One region of the Burkholderia sp. MSMB0856 genome, then DNA from elsewhere that is predicted to be linked to it. Evidence: predicted binding sites of a transcription regulator. Region 1 holds the regulator's gene; each other region holds the start of a gene.
The links. The regulator FliA, encoded in region 1, starts transcription of late flagellar genes. The targets are predictions, from matches to a motif close to CTAAAGTTTNNNNNNNNNNNGCCGNTA.
Positions count from the first base shown of each region.

Region 2: fliS (flagellar export chaperone FliS) is a predicted target of FliA. The motif match lies at 2,061-2,087, and genes of this name have one in related genera.
Region 3: flgM (flagellar biosynthesis anti-sigma factor FlgM) is a predicted target of FliA. The motif match lies at 2,727-2,753, and genes of this name have one in related genera.

Region 1 covers NZ_CP013427.1:209,930-216,810, reverse strand. The annotation lists gene ahcY (adenosylhomocysteinase) at 1-1,245, opposite strand, end outside; S-adenosyl-L-homocysteine riboswitch at 1,280-1,396, opposite strand; gene WS87_RS01940 (RNA polymerase sigma factor FliA) at 1,488-2,222, opposite strand; gene WS87_RS01935 (MinD/ParA family ATP-binding protein) at 2,245-3,054, opposite strand; gene flhF (flagellar biosynthesis protein FlhF) at 3,047-4,798, opposite strand; gene flhA (flagellar biosynthesis protein FlhA) at 4,795-6,881, opposite strand, start outside.
Region 2 covers NZ_CP013427.1:3,353,545-3,360,425, forward strand. The annotation lists gene fliK (flagellar hook-length control protein FliK) at 1-1,146, opposite strand, end outside; gene WS87_RS16925 (flagellar protein FliT) at 1,222-1,554, opposite strand; gene fliS (flagellar export chaperone FliS) at 1,551-1,985, opposite strand; gene fliE (flagellar hook-basal body complex protein FliE) at 2,161-2,505, opposite strand; gene fliF (flagellar basal-body MS-ring/collar protein FliF) at 2,755-4,518, shown strand; gene fliG (flagellar motor switch protein FliG) at 4,508-5,503, shown strand; gene fliH (flagellar assembly protein FliH) at 5,496-6,179, shown strand; gene fliI (flagellar protein export ATPase FliI) at 6,173-6,881, shown strand, end outside.
Region 3 covers NZ_CP013427.1:3,313,176-3,320,056, reverse strand. The annotation lists gene WS87_RS16760 (M24 family metallopeptidase) at 1-238, shown strand, start outside; gene WS87_RS16755 (SGNH/GDSL hydrolase family protein) at 319-1,665, opposite strand; gene WS87_RS16750 (flagella synthesis protein FlgN) at 1,839-2,279, opposite strand; gene flgM (flagellar biosynthesis anti-sigma factor FlgM) at 2,365-2,697, opposite strand; gene flgA (flagellar basal body P-ring formation chaperone FlgA) at 2,816-4,075, opposite strand; gene flgB (flagellar basal body rod protein FlgB) at 4,282-4,770, shown strand; gene flgC (flagellar basal body rod protein FlgC) at 4,805-5,230, shown strand; gene WS87_RS16725 (flagellar hook assembly protein FlgD) at 5,298-6,044, shown strand; gene flgE (flagellar hook protein FlgE) at 6,073-6,881, shown strand, end outside.

The sequences.
Region 1 (6,881 bases):
GCGCGTGAAGAGTTCGATCTGCGCGAGCGTCTGGTTCGCGAACGAGTTCGACATCACGAACGACGGGTGGCCGGTCGCGCAGCCGAGGTTCACGAGGCGGCCTTCGGCCAGCAGGATCACGCGCTTGCCGTCCGGGAAGATGATGTGGTCGACCTGCGGCTTGATGTTTTCCCACTGATACTGGCGCGTCGACGCGACGTCGATTTCCGAGTCGAAGTGGCCGATGTTGCAGACGATCGCGTTGTGGCGCATCGCCTTCATGTGATCGTGGTTGATCACGTGGTAGTTGCCGGTCGCCGTCACGAAGATGTCGGCCTTGTCGGCCGCGTATTCCATCGTCACGACGCGGTAGCCTTCCATCGCCGCCTGCAGCGCGCAGATCGGATCGATTTCGGTGACCCACACGGTCGCGCCCAGGCCGCGCAGCGATTGCGCGCAGCCCTTGCCCACGTCGCCGTAGCCCGCGACGACCGCGACCTTGCCCGCAATCATCACGTCGGTCGCGCGCTTGATGCCGTCGACGAGCGACTCGCGGCAGCCGTACAGGTTGTCGAACTTCGACTTCGTGACCGAATCGTTCACGTTGAACGCCGGGAACGGCAGGCGGCCGTCCTTTTCCATCTGGTACAGGCGGTGCACGCCGGTCGTGGTTTCTTCGGTCACGCCCTTGATGTGCGCGAGGCGCGTCGAGTACCAGGTCGGATCGGCGTCGAGGTGCTTCGCGATCGACTTGAAGAGCGCGACTTCTTCCTCGTTGGTCGGCTTCGCGATCACCGAACGGTCCTTCTCGGCCTTCGAGCCGAGGATCAGCAGCAGCGTTGCGTCGCCGCCGTCGTCCAGGATCATGTTCGCGAATTCGCCGTTCGGCCATTCGAAGATGCGGTGCGAGAATTCCCAGTATTCGTCGAGCGACTCGCCCTTGAACGCGAACACCGGCGTGCCGGCTTCGACGATCGCGGCAGCGGCGTGGTCCTGCGTCGAGAAGATGTTGCACGACGCCCAGCGGACATCGGCGCCGAGCGCCTTCAGCGTCTCGATCAGCACGCCGGTCTGGATCGTCATGTGCAGCGAACCTGCGATGCGCGCGCCCTTCAGCGGCTGCTGCGCCTTGTATTCGTCGCGGATCTGCACGAGGCCCGGCATTTCGGTCTCGGCGATGTTCAGCTCCTTGCGGCCCCAGCCGGCAAGCGCCATGTCGGCGACGATGTAATCCTTGGAAGCTTGCGAATCGATAATGGCGTTCATCACGCCCTCCTTTCTAAAAAAGTTCTAGAAATTGGTGACGTGAGCGCCGTTCAGGAAGCGGGGCCGGCGCGAATGTTGCCGCACGGCTGCTTGGTGAAGCTTTCCGAGCCTGGCGGACGCAGGATGGTCCGTCGCAACGCTCCTCGGGAAGCGGGAGGGATTGTAGCAAATCGGCGCGGGAAATGCGCGTCGCGCGCCACGCACCGCGCGCGGCGTCGGCGCGCGCGGGCGCTATGAAAGGGTCAGTTCTCGGCGCCGACCCAAGCCTGTTCGCGCAACCGCGCGCGCAGGCGCGCGACGGCCTGGCTGTGCAGCTGGCACACGCGCGACTCGCTGACCTCGAGCACCGCGCCGATCTCGCGCAGGTTCAGCCCGCGCTCGTAGTACAGCGACATCAGCAGTTTCTCGCGCTCGGGCAGCCGCTCGATCGCTTCGACGAGCGCCTCGCGCAGGTGTTCGTCGAGCAGCGACGACAACGGATCGGCGTGATCGACGCGATAGCGGTCGAGGAACGGCTCGTCGTCGGCCGCGCGATCGAAATCCTCGTAGTAGATGAGCTGGCTGCCGTGCAGGTCCTGCAGCATCCCTTGATATTCGTCGAGCGGCATCTTCAGGTGCTGTGCGATCTCGGTCTCGCTCGCCGAGCGGCCGAGATGCTGCTCGACCTGGTGCACCGCGTGCTCGACCTCGCGCGACGTCTTGCGCAGGCTGCGCGGCAGCCAGTCGTTGCTGCGCAGTTCGTCGAGCATCGCGCCACGGATGCGCTGGGTCGCGTAGGTCTCGAACTGCGCGCCCTGGTCTTCCTTGTAGCGGCCGGCCGCGTCCATCAGGCCGATCATGCCGGCCTGGATCAGGTCGTCGAGATCGACGCTCGCCGGCATCTTCGCGACGAGCTGCAGCCCCAGGCGCCGCACGAGCGGCGCGTATTGCGCGAGCACGTCGGCCTGGGTCATCTTTCCTTGAGCGTTGTACATCATGGCTCTCTCCTTCCGGTGGCGCTCACGCGGCGTGTGCCGCACCCGCCTCGTACGACGGCTTGCCGCCCGCATGCACGGCGCGGCCGGCGCCCGATCGCGGGCGCATCGGCCAGTACAGCAGGTCGGCGGCGATCTGCCGGTAATCGCGCGCCGCAACCGACGACGGGAACGCGTCGACCGCGGTATGCATCAGGTCGCGTGCATGCTCGACGAGCGGATCGGCGCTCACGCAGCCGGCGTCGGCGATCGACACCGTCAGGTAGCGGCTCGCGACGCCCGCGAGGTTGTCGAATGCGGTCCTGGCGTCGGCATGGCTGCCGACGTGATTGGTCAGCACGCGGAACTGCGCGACCGCGTGCGCGAAATGCAGGCGCTTCATGCACGCATACGCCTCGGTGATCGCCTGCGCGGCGACCCGCGTGACGATCAGCACGTCGTGCGCCTCGCGCGCGAGCGGGGAGAACGTGCCGTCGGCACCGAGTTGCGCGTCGACCAACACGATGTCGGCCTGGCCGTCGACGAAGTCGCTCAGTTGCGAATCGCTGTAGCCGTCCCGCGCGGCCGCGCACAGGCCGAACCCGGCGGCGACGCGCGTGCGTTCGCCGTCGCGCAGCCAGGCGCCCGCGAGCGTCGCCGTGGCCGAATGCACGTCGGCGCGCTCGTCGACGACGAGCACGTCCTTGCCGAGCGCGGTCAGCGCGGCCGCGACGTTCACGACGGTCGTCGTGCAGCCGACGCCCGCCGGCCCGCCCGTCACCGCGACGATGCGCGACGCGCGCCCGGCCAGCAGGCGCCGCAGCCCTTCGGCCTGATCGATGATCCGTTTATCCAAATCGCACCTCGTGCAGCTCGGCGGTGGAACGTGCGGTCAGTGCGGAAAGCAGCGTCGGCATGTCCTCGTCTTGCGGCACGAAGGGCGAGCCGTCGCGCGGCACACAGAACGCGCTCTTCAGCAGGAACCGGGTCGATGCGACGTACAGGTTTTCCGGCACTTTCTGGCCGGTCGACACGTAATGGACCGGCAGCTTGTAGCGGATCACCGTGTCGAGCACGCCGCCGAGGTGGGTCGCCTCGTCGAGCTTGGTCAGGATGCAGCCGGCGAGATCGGGATACTCGGCCGCGCTGCGGTAGGCCTGGACGACCTCGTTGAGCGTGTCGCCGTGGCTCGTCGCGTTGAGCAGCAGCAGGCGCTGCACCGGCGCGTTCGCGCCGTGCAGCATCGCGATCTGGTCGGACAGCGCGCGGTCGCGCTGGCTCATGCCGATCGTGTCGATCAGCACGATGTGCTTGTTGCGCAGCTCGGACAGCGCGAGCTCGAGATCGCCCGCATCCTTCACCGCGTGCACGGGCACGCCGAGGATCTTGCCGAAGATGCGCAGCTGCTCGTGGCCGCCGATCCGGTAGCTGTCGGTGGTCAGGAGCGCGACCTTGCTCGCGCCGAAGCGCATCACGCAGCGCGCGGCGAGCTTCGCCGTGGTGGTCGTCTTGCCGACGCCGGTCGGCCCCATCAGCGCGAACACGCCGCCGCGCTCCATCAGCGCGTCTTCGCTCTCGAGCACCGGCAGGTTCGCGGCGAGCACCGACTGCGCCCATTCGGCGGCCTGCTCGAAGGTTTGCGCGTCGTCGCCGGACGGCAGGTTGTCGACCAGCATGCGCACCAGTTGCGCGGAGAAGCCGGCCGAGAACAGGTGCCTGGTCAGCGCGCCGTGCACCGGGCTGCGGCGCTGGCGGTCGTGCCACATCAGGCTGTCGAACTGCTCTTCCATCATCCCGCGCATCGCGCCGAGCTCGTGCATCACCGTATCGTTGACGATGCTCTCGATGCGCGTCTTCACAGCGTCGGCCACCGCGGCCGCCGCTTCCGCGGACAGGCGCGTGCGTTCGGCCGGCTTCGCGGTGCTCGCTTCGCTCTGGCGGGTCATCGGCGCGGCGGCCGACGGCATCCGGCGTTCGGCGTCGCGCACGATGTCGCGCGCCCAGCCGGCCGGCGTCGCGGACGCGGCGTCCTGCTGCGCGCGCGCCGGTGCCTGCGGCGCGGCCGGTGCGGCCTGCGCGCGGGCGATCAGCGCTTCGCGCTGCTGGGTCAGGCGCTTCGCGTGCTCGACGAGCCACGGCGCGGGTTCGGACGCTGCCGCCGGCGTGCCGGCAGCGGGCGCAGGCGCGACCGGCGCGTTCGATGCCGCGTCCATGCCGGCGTCGAAGGCGGCCGCTTCGGCTGCCGGCTTCGTCGCTTCGGCGCTTGCGCCGAACACCGACGAGAACACGTCCGGCAGGCCGCCTTCGCCCGCCGCATACGGATTGACGGCCGGGCGCGCGAGCGCGGCACCCGGGCGCGACACGATGCCCGGGACGGCCGCGGCCGGCACGGATTCCGGCGCGCGCGGCGCGACGGTGCGTGCCCGGACGGCGGCCGGCGGCGTGACCGCAGCGAGATCCGAATCGGCGAGTGCGACGATTTCGACGCTGCCGTCATCGAGCGTGCGGTTCGACAGCACGACGGCGTCGGCGCCGAGTGCCTCGCGCACGAGGCGAAGCGCGTCGCGGCTGGTCGCGCCGGTGAATTTGCGAATGTTCAAGCGGAACCCCCGATGACGTTAACGACTTTGATCGTGCGCGTGTCCGGCACTTCGGCATACGACAGCACTTTCAGTTGCGGCAGGCTGCGGCGCAGGAAACGCGCGAGCATCGCGCGCAGCGCATGCTGCACCAGCAGCACCGGCGGCAGCCCGAGATTCTGTTGACGCAGCATCGCCTGTTGCGTGCCGGTCAGAAGGTTGTGCGCGAGGCCGGGCTCGAGGCCCGGGTTCGCGCCGGTGGCGAGCGCCTGCGACAGCACCCGCTCGAGATTCGAATCGAGGCCCATCACCTGCATCTCGCCCGAGCCCGGATACCACTGCTGCGTGATCGCACGGCCGAGCGACAGCCGCACCGCGGCGGTGATCTCGTACGCGTCGCCGCGGCCCGCGTGTTCGGACACGGCCTCGAGGATCGTGCGCATGTCGCGGATCGGCACGCCTTCCTCGAGCAGGTTCTGCAGCACTTTCTGCAGCGTCGTCAGCGAGATCGTCTTCGGCACGAGGTCCTCGACGAGCGACGGCGCATCCTTGCCGGTGCGCTCGACCAGCGCCTGCACTTCCTGGCGGCCGAGCAGTTCGGCCGCGTGCTGGACGACCAGATGGTTCAGGTGCGTCGCGACGACCGTGCTCGCATCGACGACCGTGTAGCCGTACACCTGCGCCTGCTCGCGCATCGCGACGTCGATCCACACGGCGGGCAGCCCGAATGCCGGATCCTGCGTCACGGCGCCCGGCAGCGCGGCCGTCACCTGGCCCGGGTTGATCGCGAGCCACTGGCCCGGGAACACTTCGCCCGCGCCGATCTCGACGCCCTTCAGCGCGATCCGGTACGCGTTCGGCCGCAGTTCGAGGTTGTCGCGGATGTGGATCACCGGCGGCAGGAAGCCGATCTCCTGCGCGAATTTCTTGCGGATGCTCTTGATGCGCTTGAGCAGTTCGCCGTCGCTGTTCTTGTCGACGAGCGGAATCAGCCGGTAGCCGACTTCGAGGCCGAGCGGATCGATCAGTTGCACGTCGTCCCAGGTCGCCTCGTGGCTGTCGCCCGGCAGCGCGGCGGGCGGTGCGATCTCGGTCACGTCGCCGGCCGCCACGCGGGCCGCCGCGCGGCGGACTTGCGTGCGGGCAAGCCAGATCGCGCCGCCGCCGAGCGCGAGGAACGCAAAGTGCGGCATGCCCGGGATCAGCCCCATCAGCACGATGATCGCGCCGGTGATGGTCAGCACGCGCGGGTTGGTGAACAGCTGGCCGGTGATCTGCGTGCCGATGTCCTCGTCGGTCGCGACCCGCGACACGATCACGCCGGCCGCCGTCGAGATCACGAGCGACGGGATCTGCGCGACGAGGCCGTCGCCGATCGTCAGCAGCGTGTAGTTGGTGCCGGCCGCCGCGAACGACATGTCGTGCTGCACCATCCCGACGATCAGCCCGCCGATCACGTTGATCGCCATGATGATCAGGCCCGCGATCGCGTCGCCGCGCACGAACTTCGACGCGCCGTCCATCGAGCCGTAGAACTCGGCTTCCTGCGACACGGCGAGGCGCCGCTTGCGTGCCTGCTCTTCGTTGATGAGGCCCGCGTTCAGGTCGGCGTCGATCGCCATCTGCTTGCCCGGCATCGCGTCGAGCGTGAAGCGCGCGGACACTTCGGCGATCCGCCCCGCGCCCTTCGTGATCACCATGAAGTTGATGATCATCAGGATCACGAAGACAACGATGCCGACCGCGAAGTTGCCGCCGACGAGGAAGTGGCCGAACGCCTCGATCACCTGGCCGGCCGCGTCGGGGCCGGTGTGGCCCTCGAGCAGCACGACGCGCGTCGACGCGACGTTCAGCGACAGGCGCAGCAGCGTCGAGAACAGCAGCACGCTCGGGAACGCCGCGAAGTCGAGCGGCTTCATCGTGTACATGCTGACGAGCAGCACCATCACCGACAACGCGATGTTGAACGTGAACAGCAGATCCAGCAGCATCGGCGGCAGCGGCAGGATCATCATCCCCAGGATCATGCAGATGAGGATCGGGCCCGCGAGCGCGCGCAGGTTGGTGCCGGCGAACGGATTCTGGCGTTTGGCGAACAGGCCGG
Region 2 (6,881 bases), 320 kb from region 1:
GGCCTCGTTCCGCGTGAGCCGGTCGGCGCCGGCCGAATTCGCACGCAGTCGCGCGACGAGCTGTGCGCCGTTCAGCACCAGCTCCGCGTCGACCGTGCCGAGCGACGGCAACGTGAGCGTCAGCCGCGTGCGCCATGCGATCCCGTCGCCTGCGTCGTCGCCGCCGCGCGACGCGTGGCCGCCCGGATCGTCGGGCTCGATCGTCCAGTCGAGCCGCGCGCCGGGCCATGCCTCACCTGCCCAGCGGAACTGATCGGTCGCGAGCGCATCGAGCTGCTGCCGGACGATCGGCACGGCGGCAGGATGCACGGGAGCCGGCGTCTGCGTCTGCGGATCGGCCGACGCGGCGGCCAGTTCGGCGCGCGCGGGCGTCCAGCGCGTGTCCGGGCGATCGCCGAGCGGGTCGGTCGTCGCGGCCGTGGCCGACGCCGCACCTTGCCGAGCGGCGGCAGCCGCGTTCTGTGCAAGCTCGCGCGGCACCGCACCGCCCGACGCGGGCGCGCCCGGCTGCGTAGCGGTTCGCGCCGCCGTCGGCAGCGGCAGGCGCTGCGCGAGCAGTTCGTCGAGCACGTCGGGCGCGTCGTGCTGCGCGGCGTCCGGGGCGGGCTGCACCGGCGCGGTCGTGAGCCGCGCCTGCGGTTCGCGCATCAGCGCGGCGAGCGGGCGCTGGCCGGCCAGCCACTGCGCGAGATGGGATTCGTAAAAGAGGCCGCTTTCGCTGACGGCCTGCGCGAGCGCCGCACGCAGCGCCGCGACGTCGGACGCAGGCGTTGCGGTGGAAGGCGCGGCGGCGGACGCAGCCGGACCGGCGGTCGGCTGCCCGTCCGGCGGCACGGCCGCCGCCGTGCTCAGCAACACGGCAGGATCGGCCAGCAGCGGCGTGCGCCCGGCGATCACGGGCGTCGCGACGCCGCCCGAGCGCGAAATCGCGTCGAGCACGAGCGCGACATCGGACAACGCGGTCTGCGCGGATGCCGGCGGCGGCGCCGGCGGGGCCCCGGCCGAAGACGGCGACGACGCGCCGGCGCCCGGCGTGCCGACCTGCGCGGTCGCGCCGCCGCCGGCGGGCGCGATCACGGGGCCGGTCAGCAGGCTGTCGAGGCGACTCGCCAGCAGGGCGGCCGCAACGGAGTCGATACCGGTCATGATCGGAGCCTGCTCACCTCAGCGACATCGTTGCGAAGCCGGGCATGCGGCAACCGCCGCCCCGGCAAACGGGCACTACCCGCGAGCGCGGTAGAGATCGGTCAATACCTGGGTCGAGCGCCGCGCCTCGAACAGCGCGGACAGCCGTGCGACGTCCGGGCTCGCGAGGTCGCGGATGGCGGCGTCGTCGGCGAGGATGCGGCGAATCAGCTCGAGCTTGCGGCCGAGGTCCGCCTGGTCGAGCGTGACGCCCGGATGGGCCTCCTTCAGCCCGTCGACGAGACGCAGGAATTCGGCCTGCAACTCCGGCAGCGCGCTCCACTGCGCGCCGCGCGCCGCGGACAGCATGCGGCCCGACACGGCCGCAAGCGCCTCGTAGCGAGCGAAGTATTCGGCCTTGAGATTCATCGTGCCGCGCCCGCCGCCTGTTGCGCGGCCATGCGCGCGACTTCCGGAGCGATGCCCGTCCACGCTTCCTCGAGCGTCGCGAGCAACCCGTCGACCTCGACCAGCATCGCGTCGCTGGCATGCATGTTGGCTTCCAGCAGGCGCCGGCCGATATACGTATACAGCGCGTCGAGGCGCCCGGCGATCTGGCCGCCCGCGTCGCGGTTCAGCGACGCCTGCAGGCCGCTCTCGACGATCCCGATCGCCTTGCCGATCGCTTCGCCGCGTGCGGGCACGTTGCCCTGCTGCAGGTGCATGCGCGCGAGCGCGATGGCCTGGCGCGCGCCCTGGTACAGCATCGCGATCAGCCGGTGCGGGGAGGCGCCCATCACCCCCGTCTCGACGCCGACACGCGCGTACGCATTGGCTCCAGCGTGTCCTGGGGAAAACATGCGCTTCTCCTTGTGATGCGTTGGCTATGCGGTAGCCGCCGCCGTGCAATGCATGACGCGGCCTTGTTCCAGAGTTATCGGAAGGGAATTGAAAAGCTTTAGGCGCACGGCCCGTCGCCGGTCGGCCGCCCGCGGATGCCCGTCGGCGGCTGGCCGTCCCCGGTTGCCGGTCGCGTCACACGGACATCTGCATGATGTCGTTGTACGCGCTCACGAGCTTGTTGCGGACCTGAAGCCCGAACTGGAAACCGATGTTGGCCTTCTGCATGTCGACCATCACGTCGTTCAGCGACACGTTCGCCGCGCCGACCTCGAACGCCTGCGCCTCGCCGAGCGCGTGCTTCTGGTCGCCGCTGATCTTGTCGAGCGACGCCTTCATCGCGCTCGCGAACGTGCCGGCCGTCGCCGCGCCCGAACCGGCGAGCGCCGCCGTCGGGCTCGCGACGCCGCCGCTCGCCTGCGCGGCCATCGCCTGCATCTGTTGCAACACCGAACCGATTCCGCTGACGTTGGCAGCCATGCTGTCCCCAGACATATGAGAGAAGAGACCCGGAGCACCGGGCGGTCCGGCGGCGCCGCACGATGCGCACCATGCCGGATCGCGAAAAAGGATAGCAGCGCGGCGCGCGCCAAAGCCGCGAAAGTACGGGGGAAACCCCGCTCTTTTCGGTCGATCGGAGTCGGGCCCTGGTCCCGATAATCGCATCGTGTCATTGTCCGTCCGCTCGTCCGAGCGGCTCAGTCGTCCCGCTCCGGAGAAATTCCACGCATGGATTCGCAGGCCAACTCGCTGATCAACCCCGACGCCCGCACGGGCCTCGCCAGCCCGGTGCCAGGCGCCACCGCGGCCGCCGCGTTGCCGGGAGCAGGCGGCGCCGGCGCGGACTTCGGGTTCGGCGGCTTCGCGGAACGCATCCCCGGCATCACGCGGATGAAGGGCAACCCGAAACTGCCGTTCGTGATCGCCGTTGCGCTCGCCATCGCCGCGATCACCGCGCTCGTGCTGTGGAGCCGCACGCCCGACTATCGCGTGCTGTACAGCAACCTGTCGGACCGCGACGGCGGCGCGATCATTACCGCGCTCCAGCAGGCAAACGTTCCCTACAAGTTCGCCGACGCCGGCGGCGCGATCCTCGTGCCGTCGAACCAGGTGCACGAAACGCGCCTGAAGCTCGCCGCGATGGGCCTGCCCAAGGGCGGCTCGGTCGGCTTCGAGCTGATGGACAACCAGAAATTCGGCATCAGCCAGTTCGCCGAGCAGGTGAACTACCAGCGCGCGCTCGAAGGCGAGCTGCAACGCACGATCGAGTCGATCAACGCCGTGAAGACGGCGCGCGTGCATCTCGCGATCCCGAAGCCGTCGGTGTTCGTGCGCGACAAGGAAGCGCCGAGCGCGTCGGTATTCGTCGATCTCTACCCGGGCCGCGTGCTCGACGAGGGCCAGGTGCAGGCGATCACGCGGATGGTGTCGTCCGGCGTGCCCGACATGCCGGCCAAGAATGTCACGATCGTCGACCAGGACGGCAACCTGCTGACCCAGACCGCATCGGCCACTGGCCTCGACGCGAGCCAGCTCAAGTACGTGCAGCAGGTCGAGCACAACACGCAGAAGCGCATCGACGCGATCCTCGCGCCGATCTTCGGCACCGGCAACGCGCGCTCGCAAGTCAGCGCGGACATCGATTTCTCGAAGCTCGAGCAGACCTCGGAAAGCTACGGCCCGAACGGCTCGCCGCAGCAGACCGCGATCCGCAGCCAGCAGACCAGCAGCGCGACCGAACTCGCGCAGGGCGGCGCATCGGGCGTGCCGGGCGCGCTGTCGAACACGCCGCCGCAGCCGGCCTCCGCGCCGATCGTCGCCGGCAACGGCCAGAACGGGCCGCAGTCGACGCCCGTCAGCGACCGCAAGGACCAGACGACCAACTACGAGCTCGACAAGACGATCCGCCACGTCGAGCAGCCGATGGGCAACGTGAAGCGGCTGTCGGTGGCCGTCGTCGTCAACTACCAGCCGGTCGCCGACGCGAAGGGCCACGTGACGATGCAGCCGCTGCCGCCCGCGAAGCTCGCGCAGATCGAGCAGCTCGTGAAGGACGCGATGGGCTACGACGAGAAGCGCGGCGACTCGGTGAACGTCGTGAACAGCGCGTTCTCGACCGTCAACGATCCGTACGCCGACCTGCCGTGGTGGCGCCAGCCGGACATGATCGCGATGGCGAAGGAAGCCGCGAAGTGGCTCGGCATCGCGGCGGCCGCGGCGGCGCTCTATTTCATGTTCGTGCGCCCGGCGATGCGCCGCGCGTTCCCGCCGCCCGAGCCGGCCGCGCCGGCCCTCGCGGCGCCGGAGGATCCGGTCGCGCTCGACGGCCTGCCCGCGCTGGAACAGCCGGACGAGCCCGATCCGCTGCTGCTCGGCTTCGAGAACGAAAAGAACCGCTACGAACGCAACCTCGACTACGCGCGCACGATCGCCCGCCAGGATCCGAAGATCGTCGCCACCGTCGTGAAGAACTGGGTGTCCGATGAACGCTGAAGGCCTGACCAAGAGCGCGCTGCTGCTGATGTCGATCGGCGAGGAAGAGGCCGCTGAAGTATTCAAGTTCCTCGCGCCGCGCGAGGTGCAGAAGATCGGCGCCGCGATGGCCGCGCTGAAGAACGTCACGCGCGAGCAGGTCGAGGACGTGCTGCACGAATTCGCGAAGGAAGCCGAGCAGCACACCGCGCTGTCGCTCGATTCGAGCGAGTACATCCGCTCGGTGCTGACCAAGGCGCTCGGCGAGGACAAGGCCGGCGTGCTGATCGACCGGATCCTGCAGGGCAGCGACACGAGCGGCATCGAGGGCCTGAAGTGGATGGACTCGGCCGCCGTCGCGGAACTGATCAAGAACGAGCATCCGCAAATCATCGCGACGATCCTCGTGCACCTCGATCGCGACCAGGCGTCCGAGATCGCGTCGTGCTTCACCGAGCGCCTGCGCAACGACGTGCTGCTGCGGATCGCGACGCTCGACGGCATCCAGCCGGCCGCGCTGCGCGAGCTCGACGACGTGCTGACGGGCCTGCTGTCCGGCAGCGACAACCTGAAGCGCAGCCCGATGGGCGGCATCCGCACCGCGGCCGAGATCCTGAACTTCATGACGAGCAATCATGAGGAAGGCGTGCTCGAAAGCGTGCGCCAGTACGACGCCGACCTCGCGCAGAAGATCGTCGACCAGATGTTCGTGTTCGAGAACCTGCTCGACCTCGAGGATCGCGCGATCCAGATGGTGCTGAAGGAAGTCGAGTCGGAAACGCTGATCATCGCGCTGAAGGGCGCGCCGCCCGCGCTGCGCCAGAAATTCCTCGCGAACATGTCGCAACGCGCGGCCGAACTGCTCGCCGAGGATCTCGACGCGCGCGGCCCGGTGCGCGTGTCCGAAGTCGAGACGCAGCAGCGCCGCATCCTGCAGATCGTGCGCAACCTCGCCGAAAGCGGTCAGATCGTGATCGGCGGCAAGGCGGAAGACGCCTATGTCTGATTCCGCGCGCGACCGCGCCGGCACCCTCACCGCGTACCAGCGGTGGGAGATGGCGTCGTTCGATCCGCCGCCGCCCCCGCCGCCGCCCGACGACGCGGCTGCGGCCGCCGCCGCGCTCGCCGAGGAATTGCAGCGCGTGCGCGACGCCGCACATGCCGAAGGCCACGCGGCCGGTCACGTCGAAGGCCAGGCACTGGGTTATCAGGCCGGTTTCGAGCAGGGCCGCGAGCAGGGTTTCGAGGCCGGCCAGGCCGAAGCCCGCGAACAGGCCGCGCAGCTCGCGGCGCTCGCCGCGTCGTTCCGCGAAGCCGTGTCGAGCGCCGAGCACGACCTCGCGTCCGACCTCGCGCAACTCGCGCTCGACATCGCGCAGCAGGTCGTGCGCCAGCACGTGAAGCACGATCCCGCCGCGCTCGTCGCGGCCGTGCGCGACGTGCTCGCCGCCGAGCCGGCGTTGTCCGGCGCGCCGCATCTCGCGGTGAACCCGGCCGACCTGCCCGTCGTCGAGGCTTATCTGCAGGACGATCTCGATACGCTGGGCTGGAACGTGCGCACCGACGCGTCGATCGAGCGCGGCGGCTGCCGCGCGCACGCCGCGACGGGCGAAGTCGACGCGACGCTGCCCACCCGCTGGCAGCGCGTCGCCGCCGCGATCGGCAAGGTGAGCGCATGGTGACGCCCACGCCCGAATCGATCCTGTACGACGGAATGACGCCGCTCGAGCGCGAACTCGCGCTCGCGTCGTTCGGCCCCGAGCATACGCACGGCACCGCGCACGGCGCGCCGGCGCACGCAACGGACGCCGCGGCCGACACGCCGCGCGCGCCGCACAATCCGCATCTCGCGCACTGGCGCACGCACCTGAACGGCCTCGCGACCCGCAGCCACCGCGCGCTGCCGCTGCGGCCGTGCGGGCGCCTCACGCGCGCCGCGGGCCTCGTGCTCGAGGCAATCGGCCTGCGCCTGTCGGTCGGTGCCGAATGCACGATCGAATTGCCGCCCGGCAGCACGCTGCCGCATGCGGAAGCGGAAGTCGTCGGGTTCGCCGGCGATCGCCTGTTCCTGATGCCGACCACCGACGTCGCGGGCGTCTTGCCCGGCGCGCGCGTGTGGCCGCGGGAGGCCGCGCCCGTCGCCGATCCGCTCGCGGGCGCGAAACGGCTGCCGGTCGGCTGGGAAATGCTCGGGCGCGTCGTCGACGCGTCGGGCCGCCCGCTCGACGGCCTCGGCCCGCTCGCGTCGAAGGTCGACGCGCCGCTGTCGGCGCCGTCGATCAACCCGCTCGATCGCGAGCCGATCCACCACGTGCTCGATGTCGGCGTGCGCGCGATCAACGCGCTGCTCACCGTCGGCCGCGGGCAGCGGATGGGCCTGTTCG
Region 3 (6,881 bases), 360 kb from region 1:
CGAGCCGGGCATCTACGTGCCGGGCAAGGGCGGCGTGCGGATCGAGAACATCGTGATCGTGCGCGCGGACGACGACGCGTCGGACACCGTGGCGTTCGAGAACATCGTCACGGTCGGCTACGACTGGGACCTGATCGACGTCGAATTGCTGAACGACGACGAGCGCGCGTACCTGCGCGACTACGAAAGGCTTTGCGTGGAACGCGGCACGCAGGTGACGGCCTGCCCGTTGCTGTAAGCGGTGCCGGCGCGGGCGGCGTCGGCCGCCCGCTGTCCGCCGGTCATCGATGGATCACCGGCGCTGGACCCGGATCCATTTCAATCCAGCAACCGCGCCCGCACGAACGGCGTGATTCGCTCGGCGAGCCACGCGTGCGTGCGCGTCGTCGGGTGCAACGTGTCCCAGAACACGAAGCGCGCCGGGTCGCGGCAGTCCGCGCGCGGCGTCTGCGCGGCCAGGTAGGTGAACGACGACGGCTTCGGGATGTCGAGGCACGACCGCTTTGCATCGTCGAAGCCGTATTGCGCGGGGTAGCTCAGCAGATCGTCGAACGGCGCGTACGCGTCGAACACTTCTAGACGCAGCGTCGCGCCGTAGCGGGCGCGCACGGCGGCGGCGGCGTCGGCGAGCCGTCTGTTGTAGTCGCTGACCTGCGCGGCGACGCTGGCGGCGTCGGTGCGCGTCGCGAACACCGGCGCGCGCGACACGTCCGGCAGCGTGACGAGCAGGATGCGCGTCGCGCCGGCCGCGGCGAGCCGCTCGAGACTGTCCCGCACCGCGTTCGCCGCCTGCTCGGGCGTGCGGCCGTAGTTCACGAGATCGTTGCCGCCCGCGAACACCGCGAACAGCGTATTGGCGGGCCGGTAGTCCGGCGCGCGATCCATGTATTCGCGCCAGGAGTCGATCTGCTGCACGAGGCCCGGCACGACGAGGTGCTGGTCGGTCGCCGCTCCGCCGATCGCCCAGTTGTAGAACGGCAGCCGCAGCGCGTTCGCGACGTATTCGGCCCACACCGGCCCGTTGCTGAAGCGTCCGGCGTGCCAGCTCGTGCCGTTCGGCAGCTTCCACTGGCTCGCGTTGAACATGTTCTGGGTGTCGGACAGGCTGTCGCCGAACACGATCAGCTTGTTGACCCGCGCGTCCTGCTGCGCGGCGTCGATGGTCCAGACCGTGTAGTTGAACGACAGCGCGTTGTTCGCCGCGACCGCATGCGTCAGGTTCGCGCGGATGCCGCGCGCGGCGAGCGTCTTGCGGCAGACGTCGGCGAGCGTCTCCTGCGCCGTCGTGCTGTAGAACATGTTTTTCCACTGCGTGATGCCGTCCGCCCACCAGTACCCGGGAACCCGATACCAGTCGCCGCCCGCCGGATCGCGCGCCCATTCGTAGGTCGCCTCGGGCTTGAGCGGATCGTCGCTGATCCGGTACCAGCAGCGCAGGTAGGTGTAGGTGTCGCTGCCGCGCGACGCGGCGCGCGGCGCTGCGCCCGGCGGTGCCGACGCCGGCGTAGCGAGCGGGCCGGCCGGCGACAGCGTCATGTCGCCGGTCGGCGTCGGCAGCGGGGCCGGGGCGGCCGGCGCGAGCGACGCGGTGAACGCCAGCGCGGCGCCGAGCGTGGCGATGGCGGCCGCGCGGCGCGCGGATTCAAGACGGGAATGATGATGCATCGATGCCCTCCGATCGGTTGTTTTCGGATCAGGCAGCGCGGCTGCGCTGCCGCGTATCGGGGGGACGCATGTGCCGGACTGGAGCCCGGTCTGTCGAAGCGGAATTCAGGGTGAAGCGGGTGAAGCGGCGAGGCGTGTTGAGGGCGGAACGGGACGCAGGCCGCCGCAGGGCATCAACGCATCAGCGCCGACACACGCCCGTCCGGGCCATAGACGCCGGCCGGCGCGGGCGCCGAGCGCAGCACCGCAAGCGCGCGCTCGTTGTAGTCCATCCGGATCCGGATCAGCATCCCGTTGGTCGCATTGGCCTGGCGCGCGCGTTCGGCGGCCTGCAGCAGCAATTGCCAGCGGCCGGCGAGGCGGGCATCGCGCTCGGCGGCCTGGTCCATCCCTTTCTTGCCGGCCGGAAAGCCGAGCGCGGACAACTGCGTGTCGCGCGTGCGCTCGAGCTGCGCGAGCCGGTCGATCAACGCGCTTTTCTTCTCGACGATGCCGGGCAGCATGTCGAGCGGCTCCGGCGTCGTCAGTGCCTTTTCCTCGTAGGCGAGCAGGGACGCGAACGCTTCGACCGTCGCGTGTTCGTCGTTGACCGTGGCCAGCAGCTCTTCTCTCATCGCGTCATGCTCGTCGCGCCGGCACGCGTGTCCGCATGCCGGCAAACCAGGGGACCGGTCCGGGCGTGACGGGCCCCGGGCCGGCTCAGTTGCCCTGCGAGCGCTGCTGTTGCAGCAGGTCGCGGGCGGTATTCAGTACGCCGTCGGCGATCTTGTTCACGTCGATCGTCAACGTGCCGTTGTTCAGCGCGTCCTTGATCGACTGGACGAGGGCCGTGTCGATGTCGGCGCTGCCGGAGGCCGACAGCGAACGCAGCTGGCCGGACAGACCCGACAGGTTCACGGTCGTGTCGCCGCCGGTCGATCCTGCGTCGGCCGCCTGCGCGGACGACGACGAAGCCGCGCCGGATTGCGCGCGGGTCGCGCCGTTGCCGGTCGACGCGAGTGGGCTCGGGTTCGGAGTGGAATCGATCTTCACGATGGGTTTCCTGTACGGTATGACCCAGATAACGGCCGGGTCGGCCCGAACTTTAGCATCGTGAGCCCGACATTCTCCGAATAAACAATTCTTTGCAATCTTGCGGCGCGATCCGTCCCTATAGAGGAATTTCCACGGTCCCGGCGTCCTTGACGATCGCCGTGACGATCTGGCCCGCCGCCATCCTGACCCGCACCGACTGGCCCGGCGCCGCATTCGCGAGCGCGCTGCCGTCGGCCGAGATCGTGAAGCCGGGCCCGGCCGCGACGACCCGCACCGTCTGGCCGGCCGACACCGACGCGGCGCTCTTCAGCATGTCCTGGCGCAGCGGCAGTCCGGCCGAGATCCGGGCCAGCGCGGTCGCGCCGACCGCCTGCGCGGGATCGGTGATCACCGCCAGCGGCAGCACCGTCAGGTCGCCGTCGCGCGCGACGAGGTCGGCCGCGGTGAGCGGCTCGCCCGGCGTGATCTGCCGCGCGGCGACGTAATAAGTGGCCTGCACGGCGACCTTCGCCTGCAGATAGACGGTCCACGGCCGCTCGCCGGCGCAGCGCACGCCGACCGTCGTGCGGCCCCACAGGCGCGCGCCGGTCGGCAGGAACGGCTCGAGCGTCGTGCACGCGGCGAGCCCGCGCGGAAATGCGGTCGCGACCGTCGCGGTGGTCTTGCCCGGCAGGCCCGCGACCTGCTGCTGCAGGAACGCGAGGGCCGTGCGCCGGATCGTGTCGGGGTCCTGCTGGCCGGCCGGCGTGGCCGGCGGAGACGCGGCGGTGGCCTGGGCCGGGTTGGCGGCAGCGGCCGGCGCGCGCGGCGCCGGCGCGGCCGAAGCGGCCCGGGCCGCGGCCATGCGCGCGGCGATGGCCGGTCGCGCGGAATTCGCGGAATTCGCGGAATTCGCGGGATTCGATGCGGGCTCGGCCGTACCGGCGACGACGGTCGCGACGGCACCCGGATCGGCGGCGCGCCGTGCGCCATCGCCAGCGTTCATGCGCGCGGCGGCGTAGACGGGGCGCGGCGCGGGTGCCAGCACGGCGGCCGGCGGCGGGACGCTCGTCACGATCATCGAGCCAGCCGGCAGCGCCGCAGAGCCGGCCGAGGCCGCGCCGGTTACGCCGGCGCCACCACCCGCGCCAACGGCGCCGCCCGCCATCGCCATGCCCGTACCCGAAGCCGTGCCCGCATTCCCGCCGAACTGCCCGCCGCTCGCCGCGTTCGCATGCGCGAGCGCGGTTTCGGCCGTCTCGCCGCGTCCGGGAATCACGATCATCCCGTCGTCCGCATGCGCAAGCGGCACCGCGAGCCACAGCGCCGCGGCGAGCGCGAACGCCCGCGCCATGCGCGTGCCGCGTCCGTCGTTTCCGCGAAGTGCGCCTGTCATCGCCGTGTCCTCGAAGCCGTTGATCCGATTCGCATTCTAGGGAGCCTGGCCGTCGCGCAAACGATGAATAGAGGGGGCCTTTGCCGCGTTATTCGTCCGATTGCCGGTTGCGCCCGACGCCTACCATCGCTGTCATGGAAAAAAGCCCCTTGGGTCGCCATCCGGCGCAAGGGGGCGTGCAGCGCTTCATACGGAGAGACGCACACATGCTGGACAAACTCGATGCCGAATTCGCGTTCGGCCGACAGGCGCTCGACGTGCGCGCCTATCGGCAGGAGCTGCTGTCGTCGAACATCGCGAACGCCGACACGCCCGGCTACCAGGCCCGCGACGTCGACTTCGCGTCGACCCTCGCGCGCTCGCTGAAGCAGACCGGCGGCGGCCTCGCGCCGAGCAACGCCGCGCAGCTGCCGATGGCGCAGCCGGCCGGCGTGACGAGCGGGATGACGATGGTGTCGACGGCGCCCGGCCACATGGCCGGCACCGCGAAGCTGATTCCGACGGGCGGCCCGGCCGACGACTACGGTCGCGCGCAGTACCGGATGCCGCTGCAGCCGTCGCTCGACGGCAACACGGTCGATCTCGACGTCGAGCGCGTGCAGTTCGCGAACAACGCGCTGCACTACGAAACCGGGATGACCGTGATGACCCAGCAGATCAAGGCGATGATCGCCGCGATCTCGACGAACTCGTAAGCGCGCGCCGCTTCGCCCCGAACAAGGAGCCCCCATGCCCTCGTTGATGAACATCTTCGGCGTCGCCGGTTCGGCGCTGTCCGCGCAATCGCAGCGCCTGAACGTCACCGCGTCGAACCTCGCGAACGCCGACAGCGCGACCGGCCCCGACGGCAAGCCATACAAGGCCAAGCAGGTCGTGTTCGCGACCGACCCGATCGGCGGCGCGCGCACCGCGTCCGGCCAGGGCGTCGGCGGCGTGCGCGTGACCAGGGTGGTCGACGATCCGTCGCCGATGAAGTCGACCTACGACCCGGCGAACCCGGCCGCCGACGCGAACGGCTATGTGCAGATGCCGAACGTCGATCCGGTGCAGGAGATGGTGAACATGATCTCGGCGTCGCGCTCGTACCAGGCCAACGTCGAGACGCTGAACACCGCGAAGACGCTGATGCTCAAGACGCTGACGATCGGCACGTAAGCCGCGCGCCGAGCGTCCTTCCCCACCGAGACCCAGACCCGACAGTTCCGACACAAGGCCACCCAGGATGACTTCCACCAGCACGACGATCGGCAGCAACGGCACCAACGTGTCGACCCTGCCGACCGACACGATGAACACCAACAACGTGTCGACGAACGGCACGTCGGCGAGCGACCTGCAGGCGACGTTCCTGAAGCTGCTCGTCACGCAGCTGCAGAACCAGGATCCGACGAGCCCGGTCGACAGCTCGCAGATGACGTCGCAGCTCGCGCAGATCAACACGGTGAGCGGCATCGCGCAGCTGAACACGTCGCTCACGTCGCTGTCGACGCAGCTCGCGGCCGGCCAGCAGACGCAGGCCGCGCTGCTGATCGGCACGAACGTGCTCGCGCCGGGCAACGGCGTCGCGGTGAAGAGCGGCGCGGCGTCGCCGTTCGGCGTGTCGCTCGCGAACGACGTGTCGAACCTGACGATCACCGTGAAGAACAGCTCGGGCGTCGTCGTCAACACGATCAACGCAGGCAAGCAGTCGGCCGGCACGGTGCCGTTCAACTGGACGCCGACCGATGCGGCCGGCAACGCGCTGCCGGACGGCAAGTACACCGTGAGCGCGCAGTACACGGGCTCGGACGGCAAGACGTATGCGCCGACCGTGCTCGCGGCCGCGCAGGTGCAGAGCGTGATCAAGCAGGCCGACGGCACGGCGGGGCTCGTGCTGTCGAACGGCACGACGGTGGGCTTGACCCAGGTCGCGTCGATCTTCCCGAACACCGCGTCGTCGTCGTCCGGCGGCACGACCACCACCAACTGATCCAGATTTCTCGAAAACGGAGACCGAAATGGGTTATCAACAGGGTCTGAGCGGCCTCGCCGGCGCATCGAACGCGCTCGACGTGATCGGCAACAACATCGCGAACGCGAACACGGTCGGCTTCAAGTCGAGCACCGCGCAGTTCTCCGACATGTACGCGAACTCGGTCGCGACGTCGGTCAACACGCAAATCGGGATCGGTACGACGCTCGCCTCGGTGCAGCAGCAGTTCGGCCAGGGCACGATCAACACGACGAACTCGTCGCTCGACGTCGCGATCAACGGCAACGGCTTCTTCCAGATGTCGAACAACGGCGTGACGACGTACTCGCGCGACGGCACGTTCCAGCGCGACAAGAACGGCTTCATCGTCGACTCGCAAGGCCGTAACCTGATGGGTTACGCGGCCAACACGGGCGGCGTGATCAACACCGCGCAGACCGTGCCGCTGCAGGCGCCGACCAGCAACATCGCGCCGACCGCGACGACCAAGATCACCGGCCAGTTCAACCTGAACTCGCAGGACACGGTGCCGACCAAGACGCCGTTCAGCGCGACCGACACCACGACGTACAACTACTCGACGTCGATCCAGGTGTACGACTCGCTCGGCGGCTCGCAGGCGGTCAACATGTATTTCGTAAAGTCGGCGGCCGGCACGTGGGAAGCCTACGCAGGCGTGCAGGGCGGCGCCACGACGGACCTCGGCACGGTCACGTTCAACTCGTCCGGCGCGATCCAGAGCACGACGACGGGCACGCCGGCCGCGCCGACCGCATCGCTCGGCCAGTTTCAGTTCACCGTTCCGAACACCGACGGCTCGGCGACGCCGCAGCA